3 linked regions of the Hahella chejuensis KCTC 2396 genome follow. The protein of the gene in region 1 binds, or shares a complex with, the protein of each later gene. Links are inferred from orthologs where the notes say so. Each region holds a gene or a part of one and is shown in the gene's direction. Other genes may lie near its edges.

What was found.
Region 2: the proteins of rne (region 1) and pnp are in contact, whole or in part, in a cryo-EM structure (PDB 9QH0), measured with the Escherichia coli proteins. The link is inferred for Hahella chejuensis KCTC 2396 from one-to-one orthologs.
Region 3: the proteins of rne (region 1) and eno are in contact, whole or in part, in a solved structure (PDB 2FYM), measured with the Escherichia coli proteins. The link is inferred for Hahella chejuensis KCTC 2396 from one-to-one orthologs.

What each region holds. Positions count from the first base shown.
Region 1 is NC_007645.1:2,184,162-2,190,035, reverse strand. The notes cover bases 1,191-4,879. They hold rne (ribonuclease E), read left to right. Parts: upstream 1,191-1,508; coding sequence 1,509-4,679; downstream 4,680-4,879. Outside these bases: HCH_RS09705 (RluA family pseudouridine synthase), read right to left, coding at 11-958; HCH_RS09695 (YecA family protein), read left to right, coding at 4,905-5,462; HCH_RS09690 (phospholipase D-like domain-containing protein), read right to left, coding at 5,504-5,874. UniProt on the Escherichia coli protein: Endoribonuclease that plays a central role in RNA processing and decay. Required for the maturation of 5S and 16S rRNAs and the majority of tRNAs. Also involved in the degradation of most mRNAs.
Region 2 is NC_007645.1:1,255,032-1,260,129, forward strand. The notes cover bases 915-3,827. They hold pnp (polyribonucleotide nucleotidyltransferase), read left to right. Parts: upstream 915-1,271; coding sequence 1,272-3,383; downstream 3,384-3,827. Other genes in these bases: rpsO (30S ribosomal protein S15), read left to right, coding at 915-949; HCH_RS05600 (alpha/beta hydrolase), read right to left, coding at 3,435-3,827. Also shown: tRNA pseudouridine(55) synthase TruB, read left to right, coding at 1-618; more of rpsO, read left to right, coding at 680-914; more of HCH_RS05600, read right to left, coding at 3,828-4,355; HCH_RS05605 (DUF3015 domain-containing protein), read left to right, coding at 4,555-5,037. UniProt on the Escherichia coli protein: Involved in mRNA degradation. Catalyzes the phosphorolysis of single-stranded polyribonucleotides processively in the 3'- to 5'-direction. Also involved, along with RNase II, in tRNA processing.
Region 3 is NC_007645.1:1,897,644-1,902,624, forward strand. Bases 1-2,796 are described here. They hold eno (phosphopyruvate hydratase), read left to right. Parts: upstream 1-648; coding sequence 649-1,944; downstream 1,945-2,796. Other genes in these bases: kdsA (3-deoxy-8-phosphooctulonate synthase), read left to right, coding at 1-516. UniProt on the Escherichia coli protein: Catalyzes the reversible conversion of 2-phosphoglycerate (2-PG) into phosphoenolpyruvate (PEP). It is essential for the degradation of carbohydrates via glycolysis.

The sequences.
Region 1 (5,874 bases):
GATTTCGACGCTAACTTCTCAGCACAGGAGAATGATCCTCATCCCACTCACATACGATCTTTTGCTCAGGCCGGTCGGGCCAACTCATGCGCAATGAATAAGCGTGCAGGCACAACCTTTTAACACCCATATCCCGGTAGACCCTATTCGTTTCCGAGTCGCAGTATTTGTCATCGCCAATGATAGGATGTCCGGCAAACTTCGCATGCACTCGAATCTGATGCGTTCTACCCGTAATTGGCTGCGCTTCAACCAACGTTCGCCCCGCCCCGGAATACAGCACTCTGAAGCGAGTCTCACTAGGCTTGCCGTCCTCACTGACATTCACCATGCGCTCCCCAGAGCGCAGGACGTTCTTTTTCAATGGAGCAGTAATAACTGACTTATGCTTGGGCCACTTGCCACACACCCAAGCGTGATAAATTTTCTCGACCCTGCCAGTTTTCAACATATCATGAAACTGCACCAAGGCTCGGCGCTTTTTAGCCAGCACTAAAACGCCAGATGTGTCACGGTCAAGTCGATGAGCTAATTCAAGAAAACGTATATCCTGGCGCGCGGCGCGAAGTATTTCAATGACGCCAAAGCTGACGCCGCTACCGCCATGAACCGCCACGCCGCACGGTTTATTTATTATAAGCAGCTCGTCATTTTCAAACAGTGTAGACTGAGAGACCAACTCTATAAGGCCAGCAGGTATAACTGGTTCTAAGCTATCGCCTTCCGATACGCGAATGGGGGGAATTCGGACCTGATCCCCATCTTTCAATTTAGTCTCAGGCTTGCAGCGCCCCTTATTTATTCGCACCTCTCCCTTGCGAATTATTTTATATATCTTCCCTTTCGGCACGCCTTTTAGCTCCCGCACCAGGAAGTTATCCAAGCGCTGCCCATCGGATCCACTATCGATAGTAACAACTCGGGCGCCGACGCCGGCCCCGCTATCTAATTTAGTCACAAATATTTAACTCTGGCGTAAACCGCAAATATTTTTGAATAAAAACCGGACAAAACAAACGTGATTGAATGCCAGGGGTTTAACTGCTATATTTTCAAGGCGCTAACTCGGCGGAAAAAGGTAGGCCATTTAGCATCCGAATAGCTGAGCGATGACATAACATCAGGCGCGAAGAGATTATACAGAGTTGAACACGGGTTATAAACCGAGCGTTGACTCCAAGCCTATATGCTGTAATCAGACTGGCAACCGATAAAACGGCGCCGAGAGACGCATATCCAGGCGGAACGAATTCCCGCGGTAGGGACAACCCCCCTCCCGCCCATCCTCTGATTATAAAAGAGGGTGGAAAACTAGTGACGACACGGCGCACGCATAGATAATGTACGGCTCGCACAATAGAGGCACAATCTGTAACTCTATGGTTGACCCGGATGATTCCATCCCATGGTCCACCAGCACACCTCCGCTGTGGCCTCACGCATCACCGTTCCGACTTGCTTAAGCGGTTTTTGGCGCCCACAGAACACTGAGTGGGACAAAAACATAAATGAAGCGAATGTTGATCAACGCAACTCAACCAGAAGAGTTGCGTGTAGCCCTCGTAGACGGACAAAAACTGTACGACCTGGACATTGAGTCCGGCACCCGCGAGCAAAAAAAATCCAATATCTACAAAGGCAAGATTACCCGTATAGAGCCCAGCCTTGAGGCCGCCTTCGTAGACTTTGGCGCAGAGCGCCACGGTTTCCTGCCCTTAAAAGAAATCTCCCGCGAATACTTCAAGAGCCAGCCGCAAAAAGGCGGCAAGATGAACATCAAGGATTTGCTGCAGGAAGGCCAGGAAATCATCATTCAGGTGGACAAAGAAGAGCGCGGCAATAAGGGCGCAGCGCTGACGACGTTCATCAGCCTGGCCGGCCGTTACCTGGTGTTAATGCCAAACAACCCTCGCGCTGGCGGCATCTCCCGCCGCATTGAAGGCGATGATCGCGACCAATTGAAAGACGCCATGTCCGGCCTGACAGTTCCCAAAGATATGGGACTGATTATTCGCACCGCAGGCGTTGGCCGTTCCTCCAAAGAATTGCAAAGAGACCTGGATTACCTACTGCAATTCTGGGACTCCATACGTCACGCATCAGATAGTAAGCCTGCTCCGTTCCTGATCTATCAGGAGAGCAACGTGGTGATTCGCGCCACCCGCGACTATTTACGCCAGGATATTGGCGAAGTTCTGATCGACCACCCACAAGTGCACCAAGACGCTCTTAACTTCGTGAAAGCGGTGATGCCGAACTTCGAAAACCGCATCAAGCTATACCAGGATGATATTCCGCTATTCAATCGATACCAGATTGAAAGCCAGATCGAGACTGCGTTCCAGAGAGAAGTAAAACTGCCATCCGGGGGCTCTATCGTTATCGATCCTACCGAAGCGCTGGTTTCTATCGACATCAACTCTGCTCGCGCCACCAAAGGGGGCGACATTGAAGAAACCGCCCTGCAAACCAATCTGGAAGCAGCGGACGAAATCGCACGCCAGCTGCGCCTGCGCGATATCGGCGGCCTGATTGTTATCGACTTTATCGACATGACGCCCAACAAGAACCAGCGCGAGGTGGAAAACCGCCTGAAAGAGGCGCTGGAGCTGGATCGCGCCCGCGTGCAAATCGGCAAAATTTCCCGCTTCGGCTTATTGGAAATGTCACGCCAGCGCTTGCGCCCATCACTAGGCGAAACTCGTAATGAAATGTGCCCCCGCTGTAAAGGTCAGGGCTCTATTCGCGGCGTAGAATCACTCGCCCTCTCTGTTATGCGCTTGATTGAAGAGGAAGCGTTTAAAGAGCGAACAGCGGAAGTCCGCGCAATCTGCCCAATCAGCGTCGCCACATACCTGCTGAATGAAAAACGTGAGAACTTAGCCAAAACGCAAAAGCGTCATGGCGTAAAAGTGATCGTGGTTCCCAACTCACATATGGACACCCCTCACTTCGAAGTTCAGCGCATCCGGGACGATAACGCCAATGTTAGCGAAATCAGCTACAACGTTAGGCCCGAGATGGAAGAGAAGAACCCGGTTGAAAGCCTGCTGCACAAAGAAGTTGTACGCCAGGAAGCCGCGGTGAAAACTATTGTGCCAAGCTCTACGCCCACTCCTCCAAGTGAGGAAGTTGGCCTGCTGAAGCGTCTGCGTCAGAAAGTGTCAAAAATGTTCTCTGGCGAGAAGAAAGACAGCGATCTCAAGATCACTGTCGCAGAGTCTCCGCAAACATCCCAAGACAAAGACGCCGGCCGCAGAAAAGTCAAAGTGCGGGACCGTCAGGACGGGCAGCGCGACAATCAACGTCAAGGCGACTCCCGTCAAGCTGAATCCCGGGATGGCGGACAGGATAACCGCCGCGGCAACCGTGGCCGCAATGACGACCGCAACCAGCGCCGCAATGAGCGAAACGACGGACAGAAAGATAGGCGTCAACGCGACCGCGACTCCAGTAAGGGCGACTCCCAGCGCGACCAAAGAGGCCGCAACGAATCAGCGAAAGCTGACTCAGGCAGCCAGGAAAAATCAGAGTTTAATCGCCCACGACGCGACCGCTCCTCCGGCAAGCCAGTTCCTCGCCCACAGCGTCAGGACAGACCTGAACGTCAAGACAAGCCTGAAGACCAAGAAAAAGCGGTTGAGGAAGTAGCGGAACGTCGCGCTCTCACAGCAGCGGCCGCCAGCGCTGCAGAAGAGCCAGCGAAGTCTGAAATCGCCAAAGAAGTGTGGAACAAGTCCGTGGAAGCTATCGCTGAATCAGAAAGCACTGACAACACACGCCAGGCGCCGCCCAAAGCGGAAGAAAAAGGCGTAGAGCCTGCTCAGCAGACAGCAAAGCAGCCTCATCAACCCTCCGAGCAAAGCAAGGCTCCGCAGGAACGTGCATCAGAGCAGTCCGCAAAACAATCCGATGCGGACTCACGCCAACGTAAACAGGATGATGCAGAGGCCAACCAGCAGAACGCAGGCGAAGACGGGCAGGAAAAATCTGCGCGTAGAGCCCGGGCGGACAACGATCCTCGCAACAAGGCGCGTCGCCCTAAGCGAGAGGCTGCGGAGGCCAAATCAGAGGAGGCGCCCAAAGAAAGCCAGTTAGAAAGGTCCGTCGCACAAGCGAAAGCAAATGCGCCAGCGATGGGCAACACCTCTGTGGAAAGCAAAAACAAGGAAGACAAGAAAGAGGGACGCGCAGCTAAGGCGTCCGCTATTGAGCAGCCGAAGAAAGAGGCGACTCCAGAGGCCAAGGACAAGCCAGACACAGCGCCTGCGACGGATAAAGGCGCAACCAAAGCAGCGCCGGAACCAACTGTTGAGAAGAAACCTTCCGACAAACCTGCTGCGACAGCTGCGCAAGAGGAAGAGGAGCCTAAGCGGGCTTTCAATGATCCTCGAGAAGTACGCAAACGCATACAGGCTCAGAAAGTTCAAGCCGGCAATGACGCAAGTAGCGCCTTGGCGCCCCAGCAGATTGCGGCTCCCAAGCCTCCCGAGGCTGCAACCATCGAGCCCAAGATGGAAGCAAAAGAGCCAGAACCTAAAAAGGCTCCAGCGGCGGAGAAGCCTCGCGAGGAGGTTGAACCTCCCAAGAGCGCTCCCAGCGCCCCTGAGGCGACTGTCGCTGACGTAAAGGCTGAAGACAAACCATCGTCTCAGGATAGCAAAGCGTCACAAGCCTAAGCCGGCGGCAGCCGGCATAATGCAACGCCGACGACTTGGCCGCAACGCCAGTTGTCGGCGTCTCGCTTTTTGTTCCCTGACAACAACCATCGCGCGCCGAAAGTTGTCGAAAGCTGGCCGATCAAGTCAGTGCAAAATGCGGATATTAATACTTCACATTTTTGCTGTAGCATCCGCTATCGGCATAAATTAGACTGATTCAAAGCGTCCTCTAAGGAACCCGTCATGCAATCCGAAGCTTTTCCCTTTACTTCCCAGGAAATCGACCATCTTGAGTCACTGTTATTCGACAACGACCAAGAAGAAGAAAACCTGGATCTATTTGGGATTCATGGTCTCTTGAGCGCATTTGCCGTCGGCCCGGCGGACGCAGACGTCAATGAATGGCTACGCCTTATTCTGGACGGCTCCTGCCAACTGGAAAGCCCAGAACTTGAGGAAATCAAACAAGCCATTCTGAAGCTGTTCAAACATATCGAACAACAACTTCACAGCGAAGAAAATGTCTCAGTACCTGAAGAAATCTTTGACGACGAAGACGCGTTAGCCAACTGGTCCGCCGGATTTATTGAGGGCTTCTTGAGCAATGAGAAATTATGGTTTGACGACTATGACGAAGCCGCTGTCGCATCACTACTGTTACCCATGATGGCGCACTCTGAGTTGTTCGAGGATGAAGACTTCGAGGACATTAAACACAACGACAAACTTATGGCGGAAATGGCGGACCAGATCCCAGAGAATCTGACCGACCTGTACCTTCTCTATCACGCCAAACAATAAGCTTGATTCCAATTAGCCCTCACACCCTGTTGAGGGCTACGTCACCTTAGAAAACGAATCAGCAGTTCGTCCAATTTCCCCATCAAATAGACCATCAGCCGGCTATACCAGCCCATTCTATCCAAAGACCCCAAGGTTACCGACCGACTCTTTCTACGGCACTGCTCAAAAAAGCCCGCTACTTGGGCGGTGAATTCCGCATCCCACACTTCCTGATTCGCTTCCAGGTTCCAGCGATAAGTCCAATGATCGAGATTGAACGAACCAACTGAACACCAGTCGTCGCATATATACACTTTGGCGTGGATAAATGTCGGCTGGTATTCATACAATTCCACGCCCGCTCGCAACAAAGAGCGATAATGACGCCGCGCGGCATAAGTCACCCCTGGGTGATCACTGGTTAACCCTG
Region 2 (5,098 bases), 930 kb from region 1 along the record:
GATCTGGAAAGTGTCCTTGGGAAATTTAGGGGGAATCTAAAGCAGATTCCCTCAATGTATTCAGCTTTAAAGCATAAAGGCACTCCCCTTTACAAGCTTGCCCGGCAGGGGATAGAGGTAGAGAGGGAAGCCAGGGATATCATCATTCATGAGCTTGAGCTCCTAGACTACACTCCTCCTTTTTTGCGTTTACGGGTTCTCTGCAGTAAGGGAACCTATATTCGTAACCTAGTGGAGGATATCGGTCAGGTTTTAGGTTGTGGAGCGCATGTAATGGAATTGCGTCGTACACGTTGCGGACCATTTTCGCTGGCGGATAGCGTTGAGTTTGTTTCATTTGCTGATGAAAGCGGACGCCAAGCCGCGGCGGAGAAGTATAAAGAACGTTTGCTGCCCATAGATTCGTCTGTCCAACAGTTCTCCGAAATAATTTTGGACGAGGCTAATACAGGCTCGATTATCCAGGGGCAAACGGTTAAAATATCGCCTCTCTCAAGCGAGGGGAAGGTTCGTCTGTATACTAACAGGCGTCATTTTATCGGCTTGGGAGAAGTGATGAGCGATGGAACGGTTAAGCCCGTTCGGTTGCTCAATGTGAGCGCGCTTAGCGCTGAATGAATGGGGCGGCTGTTAATATGCGCGGTCGTTTCCGCATTAATCGCATATTTGGAGAAAAATCATGGCATTATCTGCTACCGAAAAGTCGGTTATTGTTAAGGAATATCAAGTAAAGGAAGGGGATACTGGTTCTCCTGAAGTTCAAGTTGCTCTGTTGACTGCTAATATCAACAAGTTGCAAGATCACTTCCAGGCGAACAAGCATGACCACCACTCGCGTCGCGGGCTGATTCGTATGGTTAACCAGCGTCGTAAGTTGCTTGATTACCTGAAAGGCAAAGATACCCAACGTTATGTTGACCTGATCCAGAAGCTGGGTTTGCGTCGCTAAGAAGACAAAGGTATTGCTTTAGTATCCGGGGTATCAAATGTTTGATACCCCGTTACTTTTTGAGGAACCTCCGATTTATTCGATACTTGATGATTTTCAAAGAGCTTCGCGCTCAATGAGATGAAGCAAGAGGGGCTGGCGCTGACGGACGTTTTCCGCACACCTTGCTCCTTAAGTGTTGGAGAAGTCTGTGGTCTTGTTGAGAGATCGAATAAATCAAAGGTTCCTTTGTTGGGTATCTAAGGCTCGAATCGGTAAGTAGCAGCTGATTCCGGATTAAAATTTAAGCGTAAAAATTAAAAAACACTCGTAAGGAGTCAAAGTGAACCCAGTTCGTAAAACATTTCAATACGGCAACTCAACAGTCACTCTGGAAACTGGCCGTATAGCTCGCCAGGCTACTGGAGCCGTGTTGGTGACAATGGACGATACTGTTGTTTTGGTCACCGCTGTTGCAGAAAAAGAAGCTGTTCCAGGTCGTGATTTCTTTCCTCTTTCTGTTCACTATCAGGAAAAAACCTATGCAGCTGGGCGTATTCCAGGCGGTTACTTTAAGCGTGAGGGGCGTCCATCAGAGAAAGAAACTCTGACTTCCAGATTGATCGACCGCCCCATCCGCCCGCTGTTTCCAGATGGTTTCATGAATGAAGTACAAATCATTTGTACTGTTATGTCAGCAAACAAAGATGTCGATCCAGATATCGCCTCCATTATTGGCGCGGCGGCTGCGTTGGAAATTTCCGGCGTTCCCTTCCAAGGTCCACTGGCGGCTGCGCGCGTTGGTTACACTGACGAAGATGGTTACCTGCTGAATCCTGGCTTCAAGGCAATTGAAAACTCTAAGTTGGATATGGTTGTCGCAGGTACCGAAGATGCGGTTCTGATGGTTGAGTCGGAAGCGAAAGAGTTAACAGAAGACCAGATGCTTGGCGCAGTATTGTTCGCTCACCAGGAAATGCAGGTGGCTGTGCAGGCGATTAAAGAGTTTGCTCAGGAAGCTGGTAAGCCTAAATGGGATTGGCAGGCGCCGGAAGTTAATGCTGAACTTTTGGAGGCCTTGAAGGCCAAATTTGCCGGCTCTATCGGTGAAGCTTATGGCATCCGCGTTAAAGCTGATCGTTACGCTAAGTTGGGCGAGCTTCGTCAACAAGCGGAAGAAGAGCTGGCGGGTGAAGAAGAAGGCAAGTTTGAAGCTGAACTGGTCAAGAAATACTTCAGCAAGCTTGAGAAGGCTTGTGTCCGTCAGAATATTATTAAGGGTGAGCCACGTATTGACGGTCGTGATACCAAAACGGTTCGTGACCTGAAAATTGAAGTTGGCGTACTGCCGAACACCCACGGTTCCGCATTGTTTACGCGTGGAGAGACTCAGGCTCTGGTAACAGCGACTCTGGGTACTATGCGTGATGTATTGATGGTGGACGCGTTGGAAGGTGAGAAGAAAGACTCATTCATGTTCCACTATAACTTTCCTCCATACTCTGTGGGTGAAGCATCCCGAGTTGGCGGTGTAGGTCGCCGCGAGATCGGTCATGGTCGTTTGGCGCGTCGTGGCGTACAAGCGTTGATGCCGAATCTTGAGGAATTCCCCTACGCAGTACGCTGCGTCTCTGAGATTACAGAGTCAAATGGCTCTAGCTCAATGGCCAGCGTATGCGGCAGCAGCCTGGCTCTGATGGATGCCGGTATTCCTGTTAAAGCTCCAGTTGCAGGCATTGCAATGGGCTTGGTCAAAGAAGGCGACAGCTTTGCTGTATTGACTGATATCCTGGGTGATGAAGATCACTTGGGCGACATGGACTTCAAAGTAGCGGGAACCGAAAAAGGTGTTACCGCTCTGCAAATGGATATCAAGATCAACGGCATTACCGACGAAATCATGGAAATTGCGTTAGAGCAAGCTCTGCATGCGCGACTCCATATCCTCGGTGAAATGAATAAAGTGATTTCCGAACCACGAGACTCCGTTGCAGATAACGCGCCGAAGATGGAAACCATCAAGATCGATCCGGATAAAATCCGTGACGTTATCGGTAAGGGCGGCGCCACTATTCGTTCTATCTGTGAAGACACAGGCGCTTCTATCGATATCGACGACAATGGTACTGTGCGTATTTACGCGGAAAGCAAGCTGGCGGCGGATGAGGCTATTTACCGTATCACCGAGATCACGGCTGAAGCGGAAGTTGGTAAGCTGTATCGCGGCAAGGTTGAGCGTATTGTTGAGTTCGGCGCGTTTGTAAACATCCTGCCCGGTAAAGACGGTCTGGTGCATATTTCTCAGATCGCGCAAGAACGTGTAGAGAACGTCACTGATTATCTTAAAGAAGGTCAGGAGGTCGTTGTTAAGGTGCTGGATATTGACGCTCGTGGCCGTATCAAACTTTCTATGAAGGAAGTGACTGAAGACGAAAAAGCTTCAATGGCTGGTTAATTCCTCTCTTCCCAAGAAAAGCCGCTCTATGCGGCTTTTTTTATGCCAAATTTAAAGTGGCGAGCGCTTGGGATTGGCGAGAAAGTTCAGTAATACCTGGCGATATTCTGCAATGCTAAAGGTAGCTGTGTGAGGGGTATTGGTGCTTAAGAAGTACTTTGGGTCGCCTGCGTGCTGAAATACTCTCTCGCCGTGGTGATAAGGGATGATTTGGTCAGAGACGCTGTGAATCATCAACAATGGGACTGGTGAGATATTTCCAACGTAATCCTCTGGGTCATAATTCGCAGGAAGGATATAGGAAAAGGGATATTGAAAGGCCCAGGTCAGCCACCCTGCTGCAAGTTTTTCTCGTGCGATCTCCCTTAGATCGCTAAAGGGAGCGTCGGCGATGACCGCGGTGGGTTTATCCGCATGAGGGGGCATCTGTCCTACAAAATTAATGCTCAGCACTGCGCCGATGCTTTGTCCAAGTACAAAGAATGGCGTGTTTGCACCTGGATATCGTGTTTTCAACCATTCGTAACCTGTTTCTACGTCGCTAAGAGCGCCCGCCATCTCTGGCTTGCCAGAGGATAAGCCAAATCCACGGTAGTCCAGACAAAATACCTCATAGCCCTGTTGCGGAAGCCATAGTACGTTGCCGCAATGAGTACTGATATTTTCTGCATTGCCATGCAGGAAATAGACTACGCCTCGCAATGGAGGAGAGGCCTGAAGCAGCCATCCATGAAGACGCTCGCCATCAGGTGTGTTGAGATAAATGTTCTCATATCGAACTTGCGCTTGATCGGGGGTGCGATAGATATGCTTGTCTGGGTAGAAAAGCAGTCCACTACAAGCGCTAAGAAAAAGCAGCGCCCCTAACAATCCAAGTTTGAAAACGGCGTTAGCAAGAGTATTAAATTTATCTGATGTGACGTTCACAATTTGATCTGCCTGTATACCTGAACTAGGCTTACCTCGGGCCATGTAATGGCGCCAAGTCTGTACGCCCTGGTGAGAAATGACCAAGCGTTTCTGTTTCAGCATAGCTGTTTGATGTCTATTTCAGAAAGAGTTTGTCACAACTCGGTTTTCGAGTTGGTTGGCGTTTGTTGCCAGGATGGGCGCTGATACTTGCACAAATAGTACGCGACGAGAATAAGCTAACGTTGAAAGAGGAATCGTTATGAGAAAAATGATGCTCGCTGTTGGGTTTTTGTCGATGACATCCGGCGCTTTTGCTGAAGCCCCTGGGGGACCGGATTGTGGATGGGGCAACATGCTGTTCGCAGGAGAAAGTGGACTGCCTATCCATCTTTTGGCCACCATTACTAATGGCACTTCAGGTAATAACACATTTGGCATGACCTCCGGAACCAATGGATGTTCTGCTAATGGCGTGCTGACCTATGGCGGATCGCCGTTAGTCAACCTCACGCCAATCATGGATGAGTTTTCTGAGGACGTGGCGCGAGGTCATGGAGACGCCTTGACCACCGTTGCTGTCGCGCTGGAGGTCAAGCAGGAAGACCGCGCACGCTTTAACCAGGTTATGCATGATAATTTTAATCAGCTGTTCCCAAGCGAAAGTGTAACGGCGGAGCAGGTGATGCAGTCCGTCATGGATGTGATGAAGACCGACGCAAGGCTTTCCAAGTACGCCGCTTGAAGTCAAAACATGAAGCGACGCCCGGTAGTCCGGGCGTTGATTCGTTTTTCTTAACCCCTGC
Region 3 (4,981 bases), 290 kb from region 1 along the record:
ATTATTCAACTGCCAGCCTTTTTGTCGCGACAAACTGATCTTGTCGCCGCGATGGCGCGGACAGGGTGTCCGGTCAATATCAAGAAGGCTCAGTTTCTGGCTCCTCAAGAAATGAAGCACATTCTGAGCAAATGTGAAGAGGCTGGGAATGATCAACTGATCCTCTGTGAACGGGGCTCCTCTTTCGGTTACAACAATCTGGTGGTCGATATGCTTGGCTTTGGCATTATGAAGCAGTTCGGCTATCCAGTATTTTTTGATGTGACGCATTCGCTGCAGATGCCGGGTGGACTGTCGAGTTCCGCTGGCGGTCGCAGAGAACAGGTCGTGCAATTAGCCCGTTCAGGGATGGCTGTTGGATTGGCGGGGCTGTTCCTGGAGGCGCATCCTGATCCTGATGTTGCGAAGTGTGACGGCCCTTGTGCGTTACGCTTGTCCCAACTCGAACCGTTTTTGGCGCAAATGAAAGCGCTGGACGATATGGTCAAACAATTTCCCAATATTGATACTGCGTGAGGAAGGGTGGGTTGTCGTGACGCTTAAATAAGCGGTCGAATTAATTGCTTATGGAGCGGTCCCGGTAGCTGCAATAACCACAATAATTATTGATTCCGAAACATTACCAACTGTTACAGGAGAAATTGAGATATGGCGGAAATAGTAGATGTGCGCGCCCGAGAGGTGCTTGACTCTCGCGGTAATCCCACCGTTGAAGCGGATGTGGTGCTGAAGTCTGGCGTTGTTGGCTCCGCATGCGCGCCGTCAGGGGCTTCCACAGGTTCTCGCGAAGCTTTGGAATTGCGTGATAAAGATCCTGCGCGTTACATGGGTAAAGGCGTATTGAAGGCCGTCGATGCAGTTAATACTTCGATTCGCTCCGCTTTGATTGGCAGGGATGCGAGAGAACAGCGTGAGCTGGATCGCATCATGATTGATCTGGATGGCACTGAAAATAAAGCCAATTTGGGCGCCAATGCGATTTTGGCGGTGTCTTTGGCGGCTGCGAAGGCGGCGGCGCAAGAAAAAGGCGTGCCTCTCTACGCACATATTGCAGACATCAATGGTACGTCTGGCCAGTACTCTATGCCTGTGCCAATGATGAACATTCTCAATGGTGGAGAGCATGCAGACAATAATGTCGATATTCAGGAGTTCATGGTCCAGCCAGTGGGTGTGGCCAGCTTCCGTGAAGCGCTGCGTGTTGGCGCCGAAATTTTTCACAATCTGAAGAAAGTTTTGCACGACAAGGGGCTGAATACGGCTGTCGGAGACGAGGGTGGCTTCGCCCCTAATTTGCCATCTAATGAAGCGGCGCTGGCGGCGATTGAAGAGGCTGTCACCAAAGCAGGCTACAAGCTTGGTTCTGATGTGACCCTGGCGCTGGACTGTGCGTCTTCTGAGTTTTACAAAGATGGTCAGTACAATCTTTCTGGTGAGGGTAAAGTTTTCTCATCCGAAGAGTTTGCTGATTATTTGGGAGATTTGTCTCAACGTTATCCAATCGTCTCCATTGAAGACGGGATGGATGAGAGTGACTGGGACGGTTGGGCGGCTTTGACCAGAAAGCTGGGAGATAAGGTGCAGTTAGTAGGAGACGATTTGTTTGTTACTAACACCAAGATCCTCAAGCAAGGTATTGATAAAGGTATCGCCAACTCCATTTTGATTAAGTTCAACCAGATCGGCAGTCTGTCTGAAACGCTGGATGCTATCAAAATGGCGAAAGATGCCGGTTTTACGGCGGTAATCTCTCACCGTTCTGGCGAAACTGAAGATACAACCATTGCAGACTTGGCTGTTGCTACTAGTGCAGGACAAATCAAAACTGGCTCATTGTGTCGCTCAGACCGTGTGGCGAAGTACAACCGTTTGCTGCGAATCGAAGAAGAGCTGGCTGGCAGTGCGCCTTATCGTGGCCTTAAAGAGATTAAAGGGCAGGAGTAACCACTGTTCAAAAAAGGAGGGCGCGAGCCCTCCTTTTTGCTGTCAGGGATCTGCTAACGGGGGAGTGTGAAAACTTTTTAAATAAAAGTTAAAAAATGGAGTTGACGTGAAAGAGTAGGTGCGTATAATGCGCCCCACTTCGACGGGGAAGCCGGTCGGAAGGGAGGGAGAAGCGGATTCGAGAGAATCGGCGGCGCTAAAAAGGAGTTGACACTGAAGATTGAAAGTGTAGAATGCGCGCCTCGGTCGGAGAGAGTCTCCGAAAGAGAAAGTTCTTTAAAAAGTTAATCAAGCAATTTGTTGTGGGCGCTAACTGAGGCGGATCTGGAAAAGATTAAGTCTTAAGTTAGTGACTCGTACAATTCATGAGTGAGCAATCACTCAAGAGTACAGTAGTTTTAACTTGAGCAAGATTAAGAATCTTACTGATTCACACTCTTTAAACTGAAGAGTTTGATCATGGCTCAGATTGAACGCTGGCGGCAGGCTTAACACATGCAAGTCGAGCGGTAACAGTCCTTCGGGAGCTGACGAGCGGCGGACGGGTGAGTAAAGCATAGGAATCTGCCTGTTAGAGGGGGATAGCCCGGGGAAACTCGGATTAATACCGCATACGCCCTACGGGGGAAAGCAGGGGATCTTCGGACCTTGCGCTAACAGATGAGCCTATGTCGGATTAGCTAGTTGGTAGGGTAAGAGCCTACCAAGGCGACGATCCGTAACTGGTCTGAGAGGATGATCAGTCACACTGGAACTGAGACACGGTCCAGACTCCTACGGGAGGCAGCAGTGGGGAATATTGGACAATGGGGGCAACCCTGATCCAGCCATGCCGCGTGTGTGAAGAAGGCCTTCGGGTTGTAAAGCACTTTCAGTGGGGAGGAAAGGGCAGTTGCTAATATCAGCTGCAGTTGACGTTACCCACAGAAGAAGCACCGGCAAACTCCGTGCCAGCAGCCGCGGTAATACGGAGGGTGCGAGCGTTAATCGGAATTACTGGGCGTAAAGCGCGCGTAGGCGGTTGCTTAAGCTAGGTGTGAAATCCCCGGGCTCAACCTGGGAACTGCACTTAGAACTGGGCGACTAGAGTTTTGGAGAGGAGGGTAGAATTCCAGGTGTAGCGGTGAAATGCGTAGAGATCTGGAGGAATACCAGTGGCGAAGGCGGCCCTCTGGCCAAAAACTGACGCTGAGGTGCGAAAGCGTGGGGAGCAAACAGGATTAGATACCCTGGTAGTCCACGCCGTAAACGATGAGAACTAGCCGTTGGGGTCCTTAGAGACTTTAGTGGCGCAGCTAACGCGATAAGTTCTCCGCCTGGGGAGTACGGCCGCAAGGTTAAAACTCAAATGAATTGACGGGGGCCCGCACAAGCGGTGGAGCATGTGGTTTAATTCGAAGCAACGCGAAGAACCTTACCTGGCCTTGACATCCAGAGAACTTTCCAGAGATGGATTGGTGCCTTCGGGAACTCTGAGACAGGTGCTGCATGGCTGTCGTCAGCTCGTGTTGTGAAATGTTGGGTTAAGTCCCGTAACGAGCGCAACCCTTGTCCCTATTTGCCAGCACTTCGGGTGGGAACTTTAGGGAGACTGCCGGTGACAAACCGGAGGAAGGTGGGGACGACGTCAAGTCATCATGGCCCTTACGGCCAGGGCTACACACGTGCTACAATGGGGCGTACAGAGGGTTGCGAAGCCGCGAGGTGGAGCTAATCTCTTAAAGCGTCTCGTAGTCCGGATTGGAGTCTGCAACTCGACTCCATGAAGTCGGAATCGCTAGTAATCGCGAATCAGAATGTCGCGGTGAATACGTTCCCGGGCCTTGTACACACCGCCCGTCACACCATGGGAGTGGGTTGCACCAGAAGTAGCTAGTCTAACCTTCGGGGGGACGGTTACCACGGTGTGATTCATGACTGGGGTGAAGTCGTAACAAGGTAGCCGTAGGGGAACCTGCGGCTGGATCACCTCCTTAAACGATATCCAACTGTCTCAGTTTGGCGTCCACAACAAATTGCTTGATTGGCGAGTAGAGAGCTTACTTAAGGGTCATCAGACCCGTGACGCAATCGCGAGATTGCAAGTTCTGGGTCTGTAGCTCAGGTGGTTAGAGCGCACCCCTGATAAGGGTGAGGTCGGTGGTTCAAGTCCACCCAGACCCACCAGAATTTCCTTTTTCTTGGTGAATAACTGAGTGTGATTAGGAAGATTATGGGGCTGTAGCTCAGCTGGGAGAGCGCCTGCCTTGCACGCAGGAGGTCAGCGGTTCGATCCCGCTCAGCTCCACCATTCATAGAATGGTAGTAGTACGGTTGACGATTAAGTAAGTGAAGTCTGACGTATCAGATGATAGAAACGAATACAGCATGAAAGTTTCAGAAAGATGACTGTATTGGTTTCTGGCATTTGGTCAGAGAAGCTCTTTAACAATTTGGATAAGCAAAGTAAAAACCAACGTGGTGACAGATGAAGTTTATTTGTCACTCAACGGATAGGTTTTACTGAGTAGTTATACTCAAGCGCAATATCGGCGAATTATTGTTACGGTGAAACCAGCGCTGTGTGGCTTGAAGTGATGGCAGTAATGAAATTACTTCGGGTTATATGGTCAAGTGAATAAGCGCATACGGTGGATGCCTTGGCAACTGGAGGCGATGAAAGACGTGAAAGCCTGCGATAAGCGTCGGCGAGGTGGCAAATAACCTTTGACCCGGCGATCTCTGAATGGGGAAACCCACCTGATTTATCAGGTATCCTGCACTGAATCCATAGGTGTAGGAGGCGAACCGGGGGAACTGAAACATCTAAGTACCCCGAGGAAAAGAAATCAACCGAGATTCCCTCAGTAGCGGCGAGCGAACGGGGATCAGCCCTTAAGCTTTGTGACAGATAGGAGAACGCTCTGGAAAGTGCGGCCATAGTGGGTGACAGCCCCGTATCTGAAATCTTATCAAAGTGAAATCGAGTAGGTCGGGACACGTGTTATCTTGACTGAATATGGGGGGACCATCCTCCAAGGCTAAATACTCCCAGTTG